DNA from 4 places in the Halomonas sp. V046 genome. Region 1 is predicted to be linked to each of the others. Evidence: predicted binding sites of a transcription regulator. Region 1 holds the regulator's gene; each other region holds the start of a gene.
What was found. The regulator sigma-54, encoded in region 1, starts transcription at its own class of promoters, with help from an activator protein. The targets are predictions, from matches to a motif close to TGGCACNNNNNTTGCTNT.
Positions count from the first base shown of each region.

Region 2: the regulator sigma-54 is predicted to act here: its motif matches at 2,356-2,373, upstream of ACUN9Y_RS10285 (hydrogenase small subunit).
Region 3: the regulator sigma-54 is predicted to act here: its motif matches at 2,159-2,176, upstream of ACUN9Y_RS03515 (P-II family nitrogen regulator).
Region 4: the regulator sigma-54 is predicted to act here: its motif matches at 2,112-2,129, upstream of ACUN9Y_RS10970 (ANTAR domain-containing response regulator).

Region 1 is NZ_JBQXYF010000004.1:47,145-51,297, forward strand. It holds gene ptsN (PTS IIA-like nitrogen regulatory protein PtsN) at 30-515, opposite strand; gene hpf (ribosome hibernation-promoting factor, HPF/YfiA family) at 522-830, opposite strand; gene ACUN9Y_RS06250 (RNA polymerase factor sigma-54) at 1,101-2,519, opposite strand; gene lptB (LPS export ABC transporter ATP-binding protein) at 2,797-3,522, opposite strand; gene lptA (lipopolysaccharide transport periplasmic protein LptA) at 3,519-4,055, opposite strand; gene lptC (LPS export ABC transporter periplasmic protein LptC) at 4,055-4,153, opposite strand, start outside.
Region 2 is NZ_JBQXYF010000006.1:247,649-251,801, forward strand. It holds gene ACUN9Y_RS10280 (nickel-dependent hydrogenase large subunit) at 1-1,069, opposite strand, end outside; gene ACUN9Y_RS10285 (hydrogenase small subunit) at 1,069-2,163, opposite strand; tRNA gene ACUN9Y_RS10290 (tRNA-Met) at 2,573-2,649, shown strand; gene ACUN9Y_RS10295 (M18 family aminopeptidase) at 3,105-4,153, opposite strand, start outside.
Region 3 is NZ_JBQXYF010000002.1:237,935-242,087, reverse strand. It holds gene ACUN9Y_RS03525 (YifB family Mg chelatase-like AAA ATPase) at 9-1,514, opposite strand; gene ACUN9Y_RS03520 (accessory factor UbiK family protein) at 1,580-1,915, opposite strand; gene ACUN9Y_RS03515 (P-II family nitrogen regulator) at 2,238-2,576, shown strand; gene ACUN9Y_RS03510 (ammonium transporter) at 2,632-3,882, shown strand; gene glnK (P-II family nitrogen regulator) at 4,087-4,153, shown strand, end outside.
Region 4 is NZ_JBQXYF010000007.1:87,996-92,148, forward strand. It holds gene ACUN9Y_RS10965 (CmpA/NrtA family ABC transporter substrate-binding protein) at 271-1,389, opposite strand; gene ACUN9Y_RS10970 (ANTAR domain-containing response regulator) at 1,386-1,979, opposite strand; gene ACUN9Y_RS10975 (nitrate reductase) at 2,586-4,153, shown strand, end outside.

The DNA.
Region 1 (4,153 bases):
GCCCGGTCGGGCGCCGCGACGCGGCCTGCTCAGCCGCTGACGTCGTTGTCGGGGGCGTGGTGATGGATGGCTTGCTGCAAGCGCTCGTGCAGTTCGCGTTGGGAACTGGCGTGACGCAAGCGCTGGCGAGTCTCGGCATCGTTCATCACGCCGGCGACCTGACCGAGCAACGCAAGGTGGGCGTCGTCGGCCTCCTCGGGCACCAGCAGCACGAAGACCAGGTCGACGGGTTCGCCGTCGATGGCGTCGAAGTCGATGGGCTCGGCGAGCTTGAGAAAGCCGCAGATCGGCGCCTTGCAGTGCGGGCTGCGGGCATGGGGAATGGCGACGCCATTGCCGATGCCGGTGCTGCCCAGGCGCTCTCGGCCAATCAAGCGGCTGAAGACTTCCTGGCTATCCAGGCTAGGGGTGTTTTGCGCGATGAAGGTGCTGAAAAACTCCAGCACCCTCTTCTTGCTGCCTCCCGGCACATCGTAGAGCGTGCGCTCGGGAGGAAGAATGGCGTCCAGTGTCATGAGGGATCAGCGAATGCCGGCGCCTTGGGCGCGGGCCTGTGATTTTTCCTTATGCTTGACCAACTGGCGATCCAGCTTGTCGGCAAGCGCGTCAATGGCGGCATACATGTCAATGTCCGTGGCATCCGCATGCAGGTCGGCGCCGGCGGCGTGAAGCGTGCAGGCGGCGAGCTGGCGTTCTTTTTCGACGGAGAGAGTCACCTGAACGTTGGTAATATTATCGTAGTGACGCTCAACGCGAGCGAGCTTCTCCTGTACATAGTCACGCAGGGGGTCGGTCAGTTCCACATGATGGCCAGTGATATTGACTTGCATGACACGCTCCTTGCTCTTGCGGGTGATGGCTCGATTGTAACCCTTTTTCCGATCCTGCAAACCCCCTGTCATCCACTCGTCAAAATTGCCCGGCAATGGCGTTTTTTCAAGGGGTTGTGCTTTTGTGGCAAGTGGGCTATAGGCGCTCGGCCGGTGCCTGGCTGACCGCTGGTTGGTACCGGAAGGGAGCATCGTCCAGGGCGATACGCAACGCTCGACAAGCGTCAGGGCGGCGCATCTTTTCCGGGGTGGGTGGCCTTTCCCTGCCCGTCACCGCAACCGCTTGCGCTCGCTGGAAGAGCGGATGTTCATCGCTTCGCGGTACTTCGCCACGGTACGCCGTGCCACGTTGACGCCATCTTCGGCCAGCAGGTCGACCAGCTTGCTGTCGGAGAGTGGCTTGCGTGGAGGCTCATCGTGAATGAGCTTCTTGATCCTGGCTCGGATGGCGGTGCTGGAATGGGCATCGCTACCGCCGTCGCCACCCACCTGACTCGAGAAAAAGTACTTCAACTCGAAGACGCCCCGTGGGGTATGCACGAATTTCTGCGTTGTGACGCGGGAGATCGTCGACTCATGCATCTCCACCTTGTCGGCGATATCGGCGAGTATCAACGGTCTCATCGCGGCTTCCCCGTGGTCCAGGAAGTCGATCTGGCGGACCATGATCTCGCGCCCGACCTTGAGCAGCGTGTCGTTGCGGCTCGACAGGCTTTTCATCAGCCAGCGGGCTTCCTGGAGATGATCCTTGAGGAACTGGTTGTCCTGGCTCTTGTCGGCACGACGTATCAGGGCGGCGTAGTCGGGCTGGATGCGAAGCCTGGGCATGGCGTCGGGATTCAGCTCGACTTGCCAGCCCTCGCGGGTGTGTCGTACCACGAGATCCGGGATGACGTAGGTCGAGCCGCTGTCGCCGAAACCACTGCAGGGGCGAGGGTCGAGGCTGCGGATCAGGTCGATGACCGCATCGAGCTCGCTATCCTCGAGCCCGAGTCGGCGCTTGAGCAGGCGACGGTCGTCGCCTGCCAGGGCCTCCAGGAACTGGCGTACCAGTCGGCCGGCCTGAGGCAGCAAGGCCGTGTCGCGGGGCAGGGCGTCGAGCTGAAGCATCAGGCACTCGCGAAGGTCTCGGGCGAAGACGCCGGTGGGCTCGAAGCGCTGCAGGCGGGTCAATACGCCTTCCACTTCGATCAGCTCGAGATCGCCCAGGTCTTGGCGCTTGAGGCCCTCGTGAATGTCCTCGAGGGATTGGTCGAGATAGCCATCGGCGTTGGTCGCGTCGATCAGGCTCTCCGCGATCTGGACGTCGCGCGCCGCGATGTCGAGCATCGCCAGTTGCCAGAGCAGGTGGTCGTGCAACGACTGGCCGTCCGGCTGGCGCTCGAAATCCGGGCCCTCGCCACTGCCGGCCGGGGAGGTGCCCAGGTCCTGATAGGTATCCGACCAGTCACTGTCCACGGTCAACTCGCTCGGAATCTCGTCGGACCAGTCGTCGTCGGGCGCCTCCTTGACCGCTTGCTCGCCGAACTCGTCCTCGAGTTCGAGCATGGGGTTGGTCTCCAGCGCCTGCTGGATTTCCTGACGCAGATCCAGAGTGGAAAGCTGCAGCAGGGCGATCGCCTGCTGCAGTTGGGGAGTCATGGTGAGCTGGGTGCCGACACGCAGTTGCAGCGACGCCTTCAAGGACATGCGGATAATCCACTCGACTTACGGAAAGGTCCACCCTAGCCCCCAGTGCTTGACCATGCAAGGCTCTTGCCAACATAAGATGTTAACGCAAGGAAGTGCGTGGTCGAGATCAGAGACGTTGCCCAATGCGGAGCACCCGGGCGGTCTCCCGCGGGGGCTCGCAAAGCCTCGCCGAGGCGCGCCAGAGGAGGCTTCGTGGCGGGGGAGAGGCGTTATTCGGCCGACAGGATCCGGCGTGGCGCTTGGTACCACACCGTCGTCGCGGCCCCGGCGGTTGTCAGAGCCTGAAGTTCTCGCCGAGGTAGACTTCCTTGACCTTCTGGTTGGCGAGAATGGCATCGGCGCCGCCTTCGGCGATGATCTGGCCGTCACCGACGATATAGGCATGATCGCAGATGTCCAGCGTATCGCGGACGTTGTGATCGGTGATCAGGACACCAATGTCGCGAGCCTTGAGCTGGCGAATGATGGTCTTGATCTCACCCACCGAGATCGGGTCGACGCCGGCGAAGGGTTCATCGAGCAGAATAAAGGCGGGTTCCGTGGCCAGCGCTCGAGCGATCTCGACCCGTCGACGCTCACCGCCAGACAGGCTCATGCCTGGATTGTCGCGAATGTGAGTCACGTGAAAATCCTCGAGCAGCTGCTCGAGGCGCGACTCGCGGCCGCCGCGATCCAGATCCTTGCGTGTCTCGAGAATCGCCATGATGTTGTCGGCCACCGACAGCTTGCGAAAGATCGAGGCTTCCTGGGGCAGGTAGCCGATGCCGGCAAGGGCCCGTTCGTGCATGGCGGCGCGGCTCAGGTCCTGGTCATCGATGGTGACCGTGCCCGCATCGGCGCGCACCAGGCCGACGATCATGTAGAAGGAAGTCGTCTTGCCGGCCCCGTTGGGTCCGAGCAGGCCGACGATGCTGCCTTGGGCGATGGACAGGCTGATGTCCTGGACCACGCGGCGACGCTTGTAGCTCTTGGCCAGGTGGCGGGCGTGAAGTGTCTTCATTGGCTGCCTTGCTGCTCCGGCTCCAGGGTCATGCGAATGCGCTGGGTACCATCGACGCCCTCGGCGCTGGAGCGAGCCTGTACCACACGGCGATCGAGAAAGTACTCGAGGTAGGCACCATCGAAGGTGTCGTTGGCCTTGTGCAGCTCGGCCTCATTGATCAGCTCCATGCGCCGCTCTGCGACGTGGTAGATCACCGTACGTCCCCAGCCTTTGACCACCGGTTCTTCGGGAGAGGGTTTCTGTTCGAGGTAGGCGCGCTGGCCGGTGGCCGTCGCCCGGGTCAGCTGTCCTTGGTCGTTGCGCTGGATCTCTACCCGGTTGCCGGTGAGGATCATGCTGCCCTGGACAATACGAACGTCGCCCGTATAGACGGCCGTGCCGGCACGATCGTCGAGATCGAGGCGATCGGCTTCGACCTGAATCGGGGCGCTGCGGTCACTTTCCAGGGCGAAGACAGAGGGGCTGGCGAGGCCGGCGGCCAGGCCTGCTCCCAGGCATAGGGAGAGCAGGTGGGCGGGTCGCAATCGCATCATTGAGCAGACTCCTCTTGGGGTTTGGGCGGATGGTAGCCGGTCACATTGTCGGTCAGTCGGGCGCGGTTGTCATGGATCCAGGCGTCGAAGCGATC
Region 2 (4,153 bases), on a different contig from region 1:
CGGCATAGGTGTACCAGGAGTGGGCCACGAACTCCTGAATCTGCTCCGGATCGGTGGGATCCACCGCGTGGATCTCGTTCCAGTTGCCACCCAGGATGGCGCCGCCCTTGAGCTGATCGGTCGACTTGTCGTAGTTGACCTTGGAATAGTCGCCGTAGTCCATGACATTGGTAGCCGACAATCCGCCACCGTAAAGCCAGTCCTTGTAGAAGCTCGCGATGGCGATCACGTCGGGCAGGTAGACATTCTTGGAGAAGGCGAAGGCTTCTTCCATACGCGCCCGGACGAAGTTCAGCCGCTCCATGTTGATGGGCGCCCCCGCGGCCAGATCGCCGTCGATGTTGATGGCGCAAGGCACGCCACCGACCATGTAGTTGGGATGGGGGTTCTTGCCACCGAAGACGGTGTGAACCTTGACGATTTCCTTCTGCAGGTCCAGCGCTTCGAGGTAATGAGCCGTCGCCATCAGGTCCGCTTCTGGCGATAGCTTGTAGGCAGGGTTATCCCAATAACCGTTCTTGAAAAGCCCCAACTGGCCGGATTCGATAAACTTCTTCAGGCGATTCTGTACATCGCGAAAATAGCCGGGTGAGGACAGCGGATGATCAGGCCCGGTCAACTGCTGAAGTTGTGACGTGGCCCGGGGATCGGCCCTCAACGCGTTGACCGGATTGACCCAGTCCAGCGCGTGCAGATGATAGAAATGCACCACGTGGTCGTGCCACTGCAGCACCTTGGCCATCATTTCCCGGATCAGGTGGGCATTGCGCGGAATGCGAATATCCAAGGCGTCTTCCACGGCACGCACCGACGCCAGCGCATGGCAGCCCGTGCACACCCCGCAAATGCGCTCGACGAAGGCCCAGGCATCGCGAGGATCACGCCCCTTGAGTATGACCTCAAGCCCCCGCCACATGGTGCCGGTAGAAACCGCATTACGGATGACATTGTTGTCATCCACATTGACCTCACAGCGCATGTGTCCTTCGATACGTGTCACCGGATCTACGACGATACGCCGCCCACCTCGATCCAGATTGAATCCATTGGGTGTACGAATCTGTGCCATCAATTATCCTCCCTGCTGACCGATGACTGGCGCTTTACCTGCGCCCGTTTCAAGGCACTGACGGCGGCATGAACAGCCACAGCGCCACCCACGCCGGTGGCGACGGCACCGCCAATCTGATCGGCATTGGCTTCGATACCGAACTGATGCACGTCCTGCAATCGCGCGTACCAGGATCCCTTGTCCCAGAATCCATCTTCCGAACAGCCGATGCAGCCGTGGCCGGCCTGGATAGGAAAGCTCACCCCTTCGTTCCAGCGAATCGTCGAGCAGGCGTTGTAGGTGGTCGGCCCCTTGCAGCCCATCTTGTAAAGGCAGTAGCCGCGCCGCGCGCCCTCGTCGTCGAAGGACTCGACGAACTGGCCGGCATCGAAGTGCGGACGCCGGTAACACTTGTCGTGAATGCGCTGGGAATAGAACATCTTCGGACGGCCTGTTCGGTCGAGCTCGGGCAGCCGGTCAAAGGTCAGCATGTAGGTGATGACACCGGTCATGACCTCGGCGATGGGCGGGCATCCCGGCACCTTGATAATGGGCTTGTCGGTGATCACCTGGTGCACCGGGGTGGCCCGGGTCGGATTCGGCCGCGCTGCCTGCACACAGCCGTGGCTGGCGCAGGAGCCCCAGGAGATAACCGCCTTGGCGTGGGCCGCCGTCTCGCGCAGCTGATCCACGAAGGGCCGGCCACCCACGATGCAGAACATGCCGTCCTCGTTCAGCGGCGGATTGCCCTCGACGGCCAGGATGTAGTTGCCCTTATAGCGCTCGATGGTATCGGCCAGGGCGGCTTCCGCCTGATGCCCGGCGGCGGCCATCAGGGTGTCGTCGTAGTCCAGCGAGATCATCGACAGCACCACGTCCTTGACCAGCGGATGCGCCGAGCGAATGAACGACTCAGAGCAGCAAGTGCACTCAAGGCCATGCAACCAGACCACCGGTGTGCGCGGCTTGGTCTCCATGGCGTGGGCGATCTTCGCGGTATAGGCCGGCCCCAGCCCGAGTGCCGCCGCCGTCAACGAACAGAACTTGAGAAACGAGCGGCGCGTGATTCCCTGTCGCCGCATGACATCGTAGAAGGTTTCGATGGACTCCATTGGCAACGACTCCCCTGTCGCAGTGTTCTGTCAGACGTCCCTGGCCCAGCCGTCAGCCCGCGCTACACCGCCCCGCTGTCCCGCCATCCCCGACCATCTCGAGTGCGGCCTTTGCGGGCGTGGCCTTTCCTTTGCGGGTGTGGCCGGCACTACCTGGCCATGACGCCTGCGTTGTCTTTCTCCACACAGCGCAAGGCAAGTGCCATGCCATCCTTGGACATAGACGTCATTTCAAAGACCTAGGGCGCGCCTGTTCGCTGCAGTGATAACCCACTTATCGCCCCGGCCCCGCCCAGACGAGGCGCAACGGCACAGAGTGCAAAGCGGCTTGCCACTCCGCCGGCACCAGAAAGGGGGCGCCCAGGGATTGACATTCCCACCAGCGAAAGTAGAATACGCCGCGTTGAACGGCTACGTAGCTCAGCTGGTTAGAGCACATCACTCATAATGATGGGGTCCCCTGTTCGAATCAGGGCGTAGCCACCAGACACGAAAAAGCCCGTCGATCCTTGATCGACGGGCTTTTTACTGTTCTTTTGCCGTGGGGGCTCTCGTCACGGGCTCGCCACTTCCTTCTCTGCGGTTCCCTCGCTGCCCAGCGCCCCCGCTGCTGCCCCACTGTGTTCGTGCCGTGAAGGTTGGTGACCAGCTGTGACGGCCGGCATTCTTGCTCAACCTTCTTGCCCAGCCATTTCCTCTCGCAGGGCCGCTCGATCAGCGATGCGCCCCAACGGCGATCGAGCGGCCCCCAGGATCGCGATGAGCGGGCAGCGCTTCTTCAGAGGCTACACAGGCGCCCGCGAGTCAAACGGCTTTCGGCGAGCGCGGAGCCCCAAAACCCATACACCAGGCCATGCACTAGCCCCGGGCCATGCACTAGCCCCGGGCCATGGCCCGGCGGGCCCGCCTTGCCGACACGCCCCACTCCCGACCAGGCTCGATCAAGCCAGTTCGGTGGTATTGAAGAACGCCGTCAGCGCGCGGATCAGGTGTTCCACGTCCTGGGTCCCCGCGGTTTCACGAATCGAGTGCATGGCCCACTGGGGAACGCCAACATCCAGCGTCGGTACGCCCAACTCCGTCGCGGTAATCGGCCCGATGGTGCTGCCACAGCCCATGTCGGCGCGGGTGATGAAGGTCTGCACCGGCACTCCGGCCTGCTGGCACAGGTCGCGGAACATCGCCGCAGTGGCGCTGTTGGTGGCGTAGCGCTGATTGGCATTGACCTTGATCACCGGGCCGCCATTGATCGCCGGTCCATGCTGGGCATCGTGTTTGTCGATGAAGTTCGGGTGCAGGGCATGGGCGTTATCGCAGGAAATCATCCGCGATGACTGAATCAGACGAATGTAGCCCTCTTCCCCCCCGGCGCCTCGCTGCCCACTAACGCGTTTGAGCACATCAGCGAGGAAGGGACCCTGAGCACCGCAGGCGCTGGCGCTACCGACTTCTTCGTGATCGTTGGCCACCATCACCATGCCCTGGGAACCATCTGCCTCGAGCATTGCCTCAAGACCTATGAAACAGGACAGCAGGTTGTCGAGACGGGCACTGGCGATCAGCTCACCGCCCACCCCCACCACCGAAGGCGCCTGCAGATCATAGAAGCCGAGCTCAAAGTCCAGTACGGTGACGTCGCTCAGGCCATGCTCGCTCTTGAGCCAGCCGAGCAGCAGCCGATCGACGTCCTCTTGGGCGCCGCCCTGCAGAAATACCGGCGCCATCTGGGTCTGAGCGTTCAGGGTGCGGCCGTCATTGGCATCACGATCGAGATGGATGGCGAGGCTCGGGATGATCGCCACCGGCGTCTTGACGTTCAGTAGCACGCCTTCCAGGCGTCCGTCCGCGTGACGCACATGGACGCGACCGGCGAGCCCCAGGTCGCGATCGAACCAGGGCGACAGCAAGGCACCGCCATAGACCTGAACGCCGAGCTGCAGCCAACCGGCCGAGTTCTGTGCCGCATTGGTCTTGAGGCGCAGGCCGGGGC
Region 3 (4,153 bases), on a different contig from region 1:
GATCGCGCTCATCCTCCTCTGAGCAACCGATCGAGCTGGCGATAGCCGATGGCTTCGATCAGCTCGTCGCGGCCCAGGCGCCGGTGGCCGGCCAGGTCAGCCAGCGTCAGCGCGACCCGCAACACCCGATGGTAGGCCCGCGCCGAGAGCTTGAGCCGCTCGAGGGTCTCGGCGAGCCAGGCACGGTCGGCGGCGCCCAATGCACAGGCCTCATCCAGGGCGCGGCCGGACAACCGAGCGTTCAACTCACCGCGCTCGGCCTGGCGTTCCCGGGCGGCAACGACCCTTTCACGCACCGCGCTGGAGGGCTCGCCGCGGGTATCCGCGGTGAGTTGATCCGCCGGCAGGGCCGGCACGGCAACCTGCAGATCGATACGGTCGAGCAGCGGCCCCGACAGCCTGGCCTGGTAACGCTGGATCTGGGTCGCGGTGCACACGCAGGCCTGGCGCGGGTCACCCAGATGGCCGCAGGGGCAAGGGTTCATCGCCCCAATGAGTTGAAACTGCGCGGGAAACTCTCGCTCACAGTTGGCTCTGGCGATATGGATCCTGCCCGATTCCATCGGCTCACGCATGACTTCCAGCACGTGTCGACTGAACTCCGGCAACTCGTCCAGGAACAGCACCCCGCGGTGGGCCAGGGAGATCTCCCCCGGGCGCGGTTTCGAGCCGCCGCCGACCAGGGCGACGGCGCTGGCGGTATGGTGAGGAGCGCGAAAGGGACGCCTGCTCCACTCCGGCGCCAGCGCCATGCCGCACACCGAGCGCAGTGCCGCGACTTCCAGCACTTCGTCATCGGACAGCGGCGGCAGAATTCCCGGCAGGCGGCTCGCCAACAGCGTCTTGCCGGTGCCAGGCGGCCCGGCGAACAGCAGGTTGTGGCCACCGGCCGCCGCCACTTCCAGGGCCCGACGCGCCTGGTGTTGGCCGCGCACATCGGCCAGGTCAGGGATCTCCTGGGACACCATCACCGGCGGCACCGCCCGGTGCGCCTCGATCGGCGCCTTACCCAGCAGATGGGCGACGACGTCGAGAAGATGATCCGCCGGCAGGACCTCGAGGCCGGCCACCAGCGCCGCCTCGTCGGCATTGGCACGTGGAACCAGCAGACGCCGCTTGGCCGCCCGGGTAGCCAGGGCAAACGGCAGGATGCCCGTCACCGGGCGCAAGCGTCCATCGAGCGCCAGCTCGCCAGCGCATTCGACACCGGACAGTGCCTCGGAGGGGATCTGGCCGGAGGCAACCAGCAGCCCGAGCGCGATGGGCAAATCGAAGCGCCCGCCTTCCTTGGGCAGGTCGGCGGGCGCGAGATTCAAGGTGATACGGCGCAGCGGAAACTCGAGATCCGAGGTCGTCAGGGCGCTGCGTACGCGCTCGCGGCTCTCCCTGACGGCGGCCTCGGGCAGGCCGACCAGTGTCATACCCGGCAGGCCGTTGGCCAGGTGCACCTCGACCTGAACCTCGGGGGCATCCAGCCCGAGCCCGGCTCGAGTGGTGATGATCGCCAGCGTCATTGGCATTCCCTCGCCTCAGGGTCCGCCGGACGTCCTGTCCGGCCTCTGCGCACCGCCTAGGCGGTTCAGCGCGCTTCGTCGTCGCCGCTGCCATGCGCCGGGCCGGCCGGCGCTTCGACACCTTCCTGAGCCACGGCCGGGGGCGTCGCGGCTGCGCGCTGTTCCACGGCCTCCTCGAGGGCGGCGACCTGCTTTTCGAGGGCCTCGACCCGGGAGCGGGTGCGCTGCAGCACGTCCATCAGGATATCGAAGTCTTCCCGAGACACCAGCTCCAGTCGGTCGAAGGCGCCGCGCACCACCTGCTGCACGCCCTTGTGGATCTCGTCCGGGGCTTGGGAGGCGCCCTGCAGACGCTCGCCGATCTGCTGGGCCAAGCGGCTGATACGGTCCTGGCTGACCATGATGATTCTCCTTGAGATGAAGGTGTGACGCTCCCGACAGGATACGCAAGGGGCGGCGTCGGCGCATGTGTCTTGTCGTCACTCACCCTGTCGAGCCGGCGTCGGCTCGCCCCTCATTGGCGCACGCCATTTCTCGCCGAGCACCAAAATAGTGCGCATCGTTATCTCCGGCACAGTGCATTGCAGCATCTGGCACCAATAGATAATTACAACAAACTGATATGTAAGAGATTAAAAAGGACCTGGCACGGTTCACGCTTTAACAAGCCATGAATGCACCGAGCGGCACCATGCCGCCACACTTCCCGCAGGGAGAACCGGTATGAAGCTGATCACCGCCATCATCAAGCCATTCAAGCTGGACGACGTGCGCGAGGCGCTGGCCGACAACGGCGTCCAAGGCATCACCGTCACCGAGGTCAAGGGCTTCGGTCGCCAGAAAGGCCACACCGAGCTCTATCGCGGCGCCGAGTACGTCGTCGACTTCCTGCCCAAGGTAAAGGTCGAGGTCGCGGTCGATGAAGATCGTCTGGACACCGTGCTGGACGCCATCTGCAACGCGGCCAACAGCGGCAAGATCGGCGACGGCAAGGTATTCGTCACCCCGCTGGAAGACGTCATCCGCATCCGCACCGGTGAGCGCGGCGCGGACGCCGTTTGAGCCTTGGCCGTCTCCCCGGCTACCGCATCCCTGGTTTGAATAAGAGAGAACCTCCATGGTCGACATCAGTGAACTGAGTTACGCGCTCGACACCTTCTATTTCTTGATCTGTGGCGCCCTGGTCATGTGGATGGCCGCGGGCTTCTCGATGCTCGAGGCCGGCCTTGTGCGCGCCAAGAACACCGCCGAGATCCTGACCAAGAACATCGTGCTGTTCGCCATCGCCTGCACCATGTACCTGCTGGTGGGCTACTTCATCATGTACTCCTCCGACGGCGGCGGTTTCCTGCCCAATCTCGGCTTTCTGCTCGGCGCCGAGAACAGCGTCGACGCCGTGCTCGCCGGTGGCGACGATGCGCCCTACTACTCCGCCCGCGCCGACTTCTTCTTTCAGGTCGTGTTCGTGGCCACCGCCATGTCCATCGTCTCCGGTGCCGTGGCCGAACGCATGAAGCTGTGGGCCTTCCTGGCCTTCGCCGTGGTCATGACCGGCTTCATCTATCCGGTGTCCGGCTACTGGACCTGGGGCGGTGGCTGGCTGTCCGAAGCGGGTTTCTCGGACTACGCCGGGTCTGGCATCGTGCACCTGGCTGGCGCGTCCGCGGCCCTCGCTGGCGTCCTGGTCCTGGGCCCGCGCAAGGGCAAGTACGGCAAAAACGGCGCGATTTTCGCCATCCCTGGCGCCAACATGCCGCTGGCGACCCTGGGTACCTTCATCCTGTGGCTGGGCTGGTTCGGCTTCAACGGCGGCTCCGAGCTCAAGGTCTCCGACGTGTCCTCCGCCAACAACATGGCCCAGGTTCTGGTCAACACCAACGCCGCCGCCGCCGGTGGTGTCCTCGCCGCCCTGGGGCTTGCCAAGGTGTGGTTCCGCAAGGCCGACCTGACCATGGCCCTGAACGGCGCCATCGCCGGTCTGGTGGCCATCACCGCCGACCCGCTGTCGCCGTCGGCCCTCGGCGCGACCCTGATCGGTGCCTTCGGCGGCGTGCTGGTGGTGCTGTCCATCGTCACCCTCGACAAGCTGCGCCTGGACGACCCGGTCGGTGCCATCTCGGCCCACGGTGTGGTCGGCATCTGGGGGGTCCTGGCGGTCCCGCTGAACAACGCCGACGCCACCTTCGGTGCCCAGTTGCTCGGAATCGCCGGCATCTTCGCCTGGGTCTTCGCGGCGAGCCTGGTGGTGTGGCTGATCATCAAGGCGGTGATGGGCGTGCGCGTCACCGAAGAAGAAGAATACGAAGGCGTCGACCTTGCCGAATGCGGCCTCGAAGCCTACCCCGAGTTTAACGTCGCCAAGAAGTAACCCCGAGGTTACCGCGACTCCAGTGAGCTGGCGTGCTCCACCTGGCCCCTTCGGGGGTCTTTTTTATTGCTGTCCGCCAGGCGTATGCTTTGTCACACTAGACAGGAAAGGCGCATTGCCGCGCCGCTTCAGGAAGCGCTCCCAGCGCACCGTCACGCCGTGCACGCGAGCCTTCCCTCAATGGACAGGACGAGGAACACGACCATGAAACTGGTGACCGCCATCATCAAGCCCTTCAAGCTCGACGACGTTCGCGAGTCGCTCTCGGAAA
Region 4 (4,153 bases), on a different contig from region 1:
CCCAGATGCGGGGTGTTGGAGACGTCTTTGTCCAAGGGCTGTGGCGAAGGCTGGTGTGGAAACGGTGGTCCGACGTAGTGGGCGATCTTCGTTGATCGCGGCAGGCGCTTGGGCCGGCCTTTGTCAGATGACAATCAAGACCTGGGCCAGAGTTCAATTACCTTAATTTTTTCATGGTGTTGTGGGTTTTTTTACACCCAGGGGCCTGCGCTGACGGCGCGCCGTCCGGTGTCGAGGCACACCATTGGTGCGCCTTGGCGGCGGTTTGCACTATTCACCTTCAGGCCCCTGAGTCCGGGGCCGAGCCACGCGGTCGAAGGCGGTTGGGCTATAGCAATCCTCCAGGGTGTCGGCGTCGAGTCGGCGGCCCCTGGCCGTGAGCTGTTGATCGAGGTGCTCGGCGATGGCGACGAAGGCCTCCGGGCAGGGCCGCAGCACTTCGGTGAGACGCTGGCGGGCGGGTGCCAGGCCCAGGCGCAGGTCATCCAGGTGGTCGATGCTGCGGTCCAGATAGGGTGGTAGGGCGAGCCAATCCCGAGTCTGTCGCGTCGCCGTCGGAACCTCATCGAGCCAGGCGGCGGTGGCGATCAGCGAGCGTATCAGCGCGTCCAAGGTGCCCGGGTAGCGCTTGGCCCAGGACGCGGTGACGCCGAGTACCTTCTCCGGATGTCCGGGCCACAGGTCGGCGCCAGTGGCGACGATGCGTCCCACGCCGTGATGCTCGGCCAGGCTCCCCCAGGGTTCGCCGACGCAGAAGCCATCGATCTGGCCGTCGCGCAGGGCGTCGACCATCCGCGGCGGCGGCAGGGCGACGAGCTCGACGCTGCTGTCCGGGTCGATGCCGCCACGACCCAGCCAATCACGCAGCTGAAAGTGCTGACACGACCAGGGATAGACCATGGCCAGCCGCGGTGGCGTGCCGCTGCCGTGGATCAGGTGCTCGGCCAGGGTCTCGCGCAGCCGGCGCGCGTTGGCGCCCGGATCTTGTGGGGCAGGAGGAGGCATGCCCTCGGCATAGCGATTGGACAGCACCAGGGTATTGCCCTGGGAGCCGAGCACCATCGGCGCCAGGGTTTCACAGGGCGCACGGGACAGGCCGAGGCTCATGGCCAGCGGCAGCGGGGCAAGCATATGGGCGCCGTCGAGCAGGCCGGCGGCGACCTTGTCGCGCAGGGTCGACCAGGCGTTCTCGCGTGACAGACTGACATCCAGTCCTGCGGCAGCGAAGAAGCCGCCTTCTCGGGCGGCCACCAGCAGGGCGGCATCGACTAGCGGGATGAAGCCCAGCGTCAGCGCCTCGAGTTCGGGCGGTCGGAAGGAGGCCCCTGCGGCCGTGATGGAGGTGCAGATCGCCGTGGCGGACGACGGCGTCGTCGGTGGTTGGTTCATTGTCCCTTCTCCAGGCGTTCGAGGATGTCGATCACGTTGGTGGCCACCTCATGGATGCGTTGGCCGCGGTCCATGGCCAGCTTGCGCAGCATGCGGTAGGCCTGCTGCTCGTCGCAGCTCTGATGCTTCATCAGCAGGCCCTTGGCGCGCTCGATACGCTTGCGTTCGGCGAGCTGATTGCGCGTTCGATCGAGCTCCTGACGCATGGACTGGAAGGACGCGAAGCGGGCGATGGCGACGTCCATGATCGCCTTGACTCGCCCGGGAACCAGGCCGTCGACCACGTAGGCACTGACGCCGGCCTTGAGCGCATCCTGCATCGAGTGCGGGTCGTGCTGGTCGGCGAAGAACACCACCGGGCGAGGGTTCTCGCGATTGAGCAAGGCCATGCTGTCCAGGGTGTCGCGATCGGGGGATTCCATGTCGATGATCACCACGTCCGGGCGATGGCGCGCGACCATGTCGTTGAGGCTGGCCGGGCTCGTCAGACGGCAGATGACCGCGTGGCCCTCGCCGGCCAATGCCTCTTCGATCATGGCGGCACGCACGATCTCGTCGTCGACCAGAAGCACTTTCAGGGGTTCGGGCATGGGCGTGACTCGTGGACTGGAGCTGGCCGACCGCCAGGGCGGTCGGGCGGTGCGGAAGATAGCGGAACGCTTGGGTCCTCGCGATGCCTAGTTGATGCAATAAGCTAATGCAATAAACTAATGCAACAGGTTTATGCAATAAGTGTTCCAGGTGTGGGCCGGCGAGCCACGGTCAAGCCGACGGCGCCTCGGCTGTGGGCACGCCCCTCATTGGGCGGGGACCTTGGACGCCTCCCCGCGACGCAGGGGAATGACGCCGGGGGCACGACGCCGGAAGGGGCGGCGGTGTTTGCTGCACCGCAGTGGTGCAGCCGACCTTGGTGCGCCGGAGCCATGGTGCACCAGGACCGGCGTGATCGCCGGTTCGCGCTGGCGGGACTCGTGAAGGGATCCCTGCCGGACGCCGTTTGGTCGCCACTTTCGCTAGCCTGGCACGTCTCTTGCTTTCCTGATGGGTAGATCAGGGGGAGCCAACGCCGGCTTCCACCGGCAACGACGCCCACCGGTCCTTGAGTGCTTGCCGCCGCCGCGGTGAGTCACCAGGACGGTGGGCGTCTTGCGTGGTGGCTCCCCCGCCACGCTATCAATGGCATCCAGGAGAGCGATATGGCTCAGTTGTGCAACGCCCGGGGCGAGCCGCGGTCAGACAGCGTCACCGCCTTGACCACCTGTCCCTATTGCGGGGTGGGCTGCGGGGTCAAGGCGCGCCTCGAGGCCGGGGTCGTGGTGGACGTCGAAGGCGATAGCGAGCATCCCGCCAACTACGGTCGCCTGTGCGTGAAGGGCTCGGCGCTGGCGGAGACGCTTGGCCACCACGGCCGCTTGACGCGCCCTCGGGTGGATGGCATCGAGGTCGACTGGGAGACCGCCCTGGACGCGGTCGGTGAGCGCCTTCAAGGTGTCCGTCACCGCCACGGCAACCAGGCCGTCGCCGGATACCTCTCGGGGCAACTGTTGACCGAGGACTACTACGCGGCCAATAAGCTGTTCAAGGGCTTTCTCGGCACGCCCCATCTGGATACCAATTCGCGGCTGTGCATGGCGTCGGCGGTGGCCGCCTACAAGCGCTCGTTCGGCGCCGACGCCGTACCCTGCAGCTACGAGGATCTGGAGGAGGCCGAACTGGTCGTGCTGGTCGGCTCCAACCTGGCCTGGAATCACCCGGTGCTGTTCCAGCGTCTGCGCGTGGCCAAGACCCGCAATCCGCTGATGCGCGTGGTGGTCATCGACCCACGCGTGACCGACAGCTGCGAGTTGGCCGATCTGTATCTGGGCATACGGCCCGGGTCGGATGCCCGCCTGTTCAACGGGCTGCTGGCCTTCATGGCGGATCGCAGGCGACTCGACAGGGTCTATCTGGACGCCTTCACCTCGGGCTTCGATGACGCCCTGGCGGCCGCGCGGGAGGGCGGCGGCGATATCGAGGCCGTGGCGGCGGACTGCGACGTCGACGCCGAGCGACTCGAGACCTTCTACTACTGGTTTGCCAGCCAACTGCACGTGGTGACGCTTTACTCCCAGGGCATCAATCAATCCACCAGCGGCACCGACAAGTGCCACGCGATCATCAACTGCCACCTGGCCGGCGGCAAGATCGGCCTGCCGGGTGCCGGACCCTTTTCCATCACCGGCCAGCCGAACGCCATGGGTGGGCGTGAGGTGGGCGGCCTGGCCAATCAGCTCGCCGCTCACATGGACTACGATGGCCCCGGCGCCATCGACCGGGTGACGCGCTTCTGGACCACCGATTCGCTGACCCCGACGTTGCCACAGGGGCCGGGCCACAAGGCGGTCGACCTGTTCGAGGCCATCGAGCGCGGCGAGATTCAGGCGCTGTGGATCATGGCGACCAATCCGCTGATCAGCCTGCCCGACGCCAACCGGGTGCGCGCCGCCATCGCCAAGTGCCCGCTGGTGATCGTCTCTGAGTGCATGGCGGACACCGACCTGGTCGAGCTCGCCGATATCGTGCTACCGGCCAGCGGCTGGTCGGAGAAGGACGGCACCGTGACCAACTCCGAGCGGCGCCTGTCTCGACAGCGCGGGTTGATGCCCCCTCCCGGTGAGGCTCGCCACGACTGGTGGATCATCGCGCGGGTGGCCGAGCGCCTGGGGTACGGTGAGGCCTTCGCCTATGCGCACCCGAGCGAGATCTTCACCGAGCACGCGGCGCT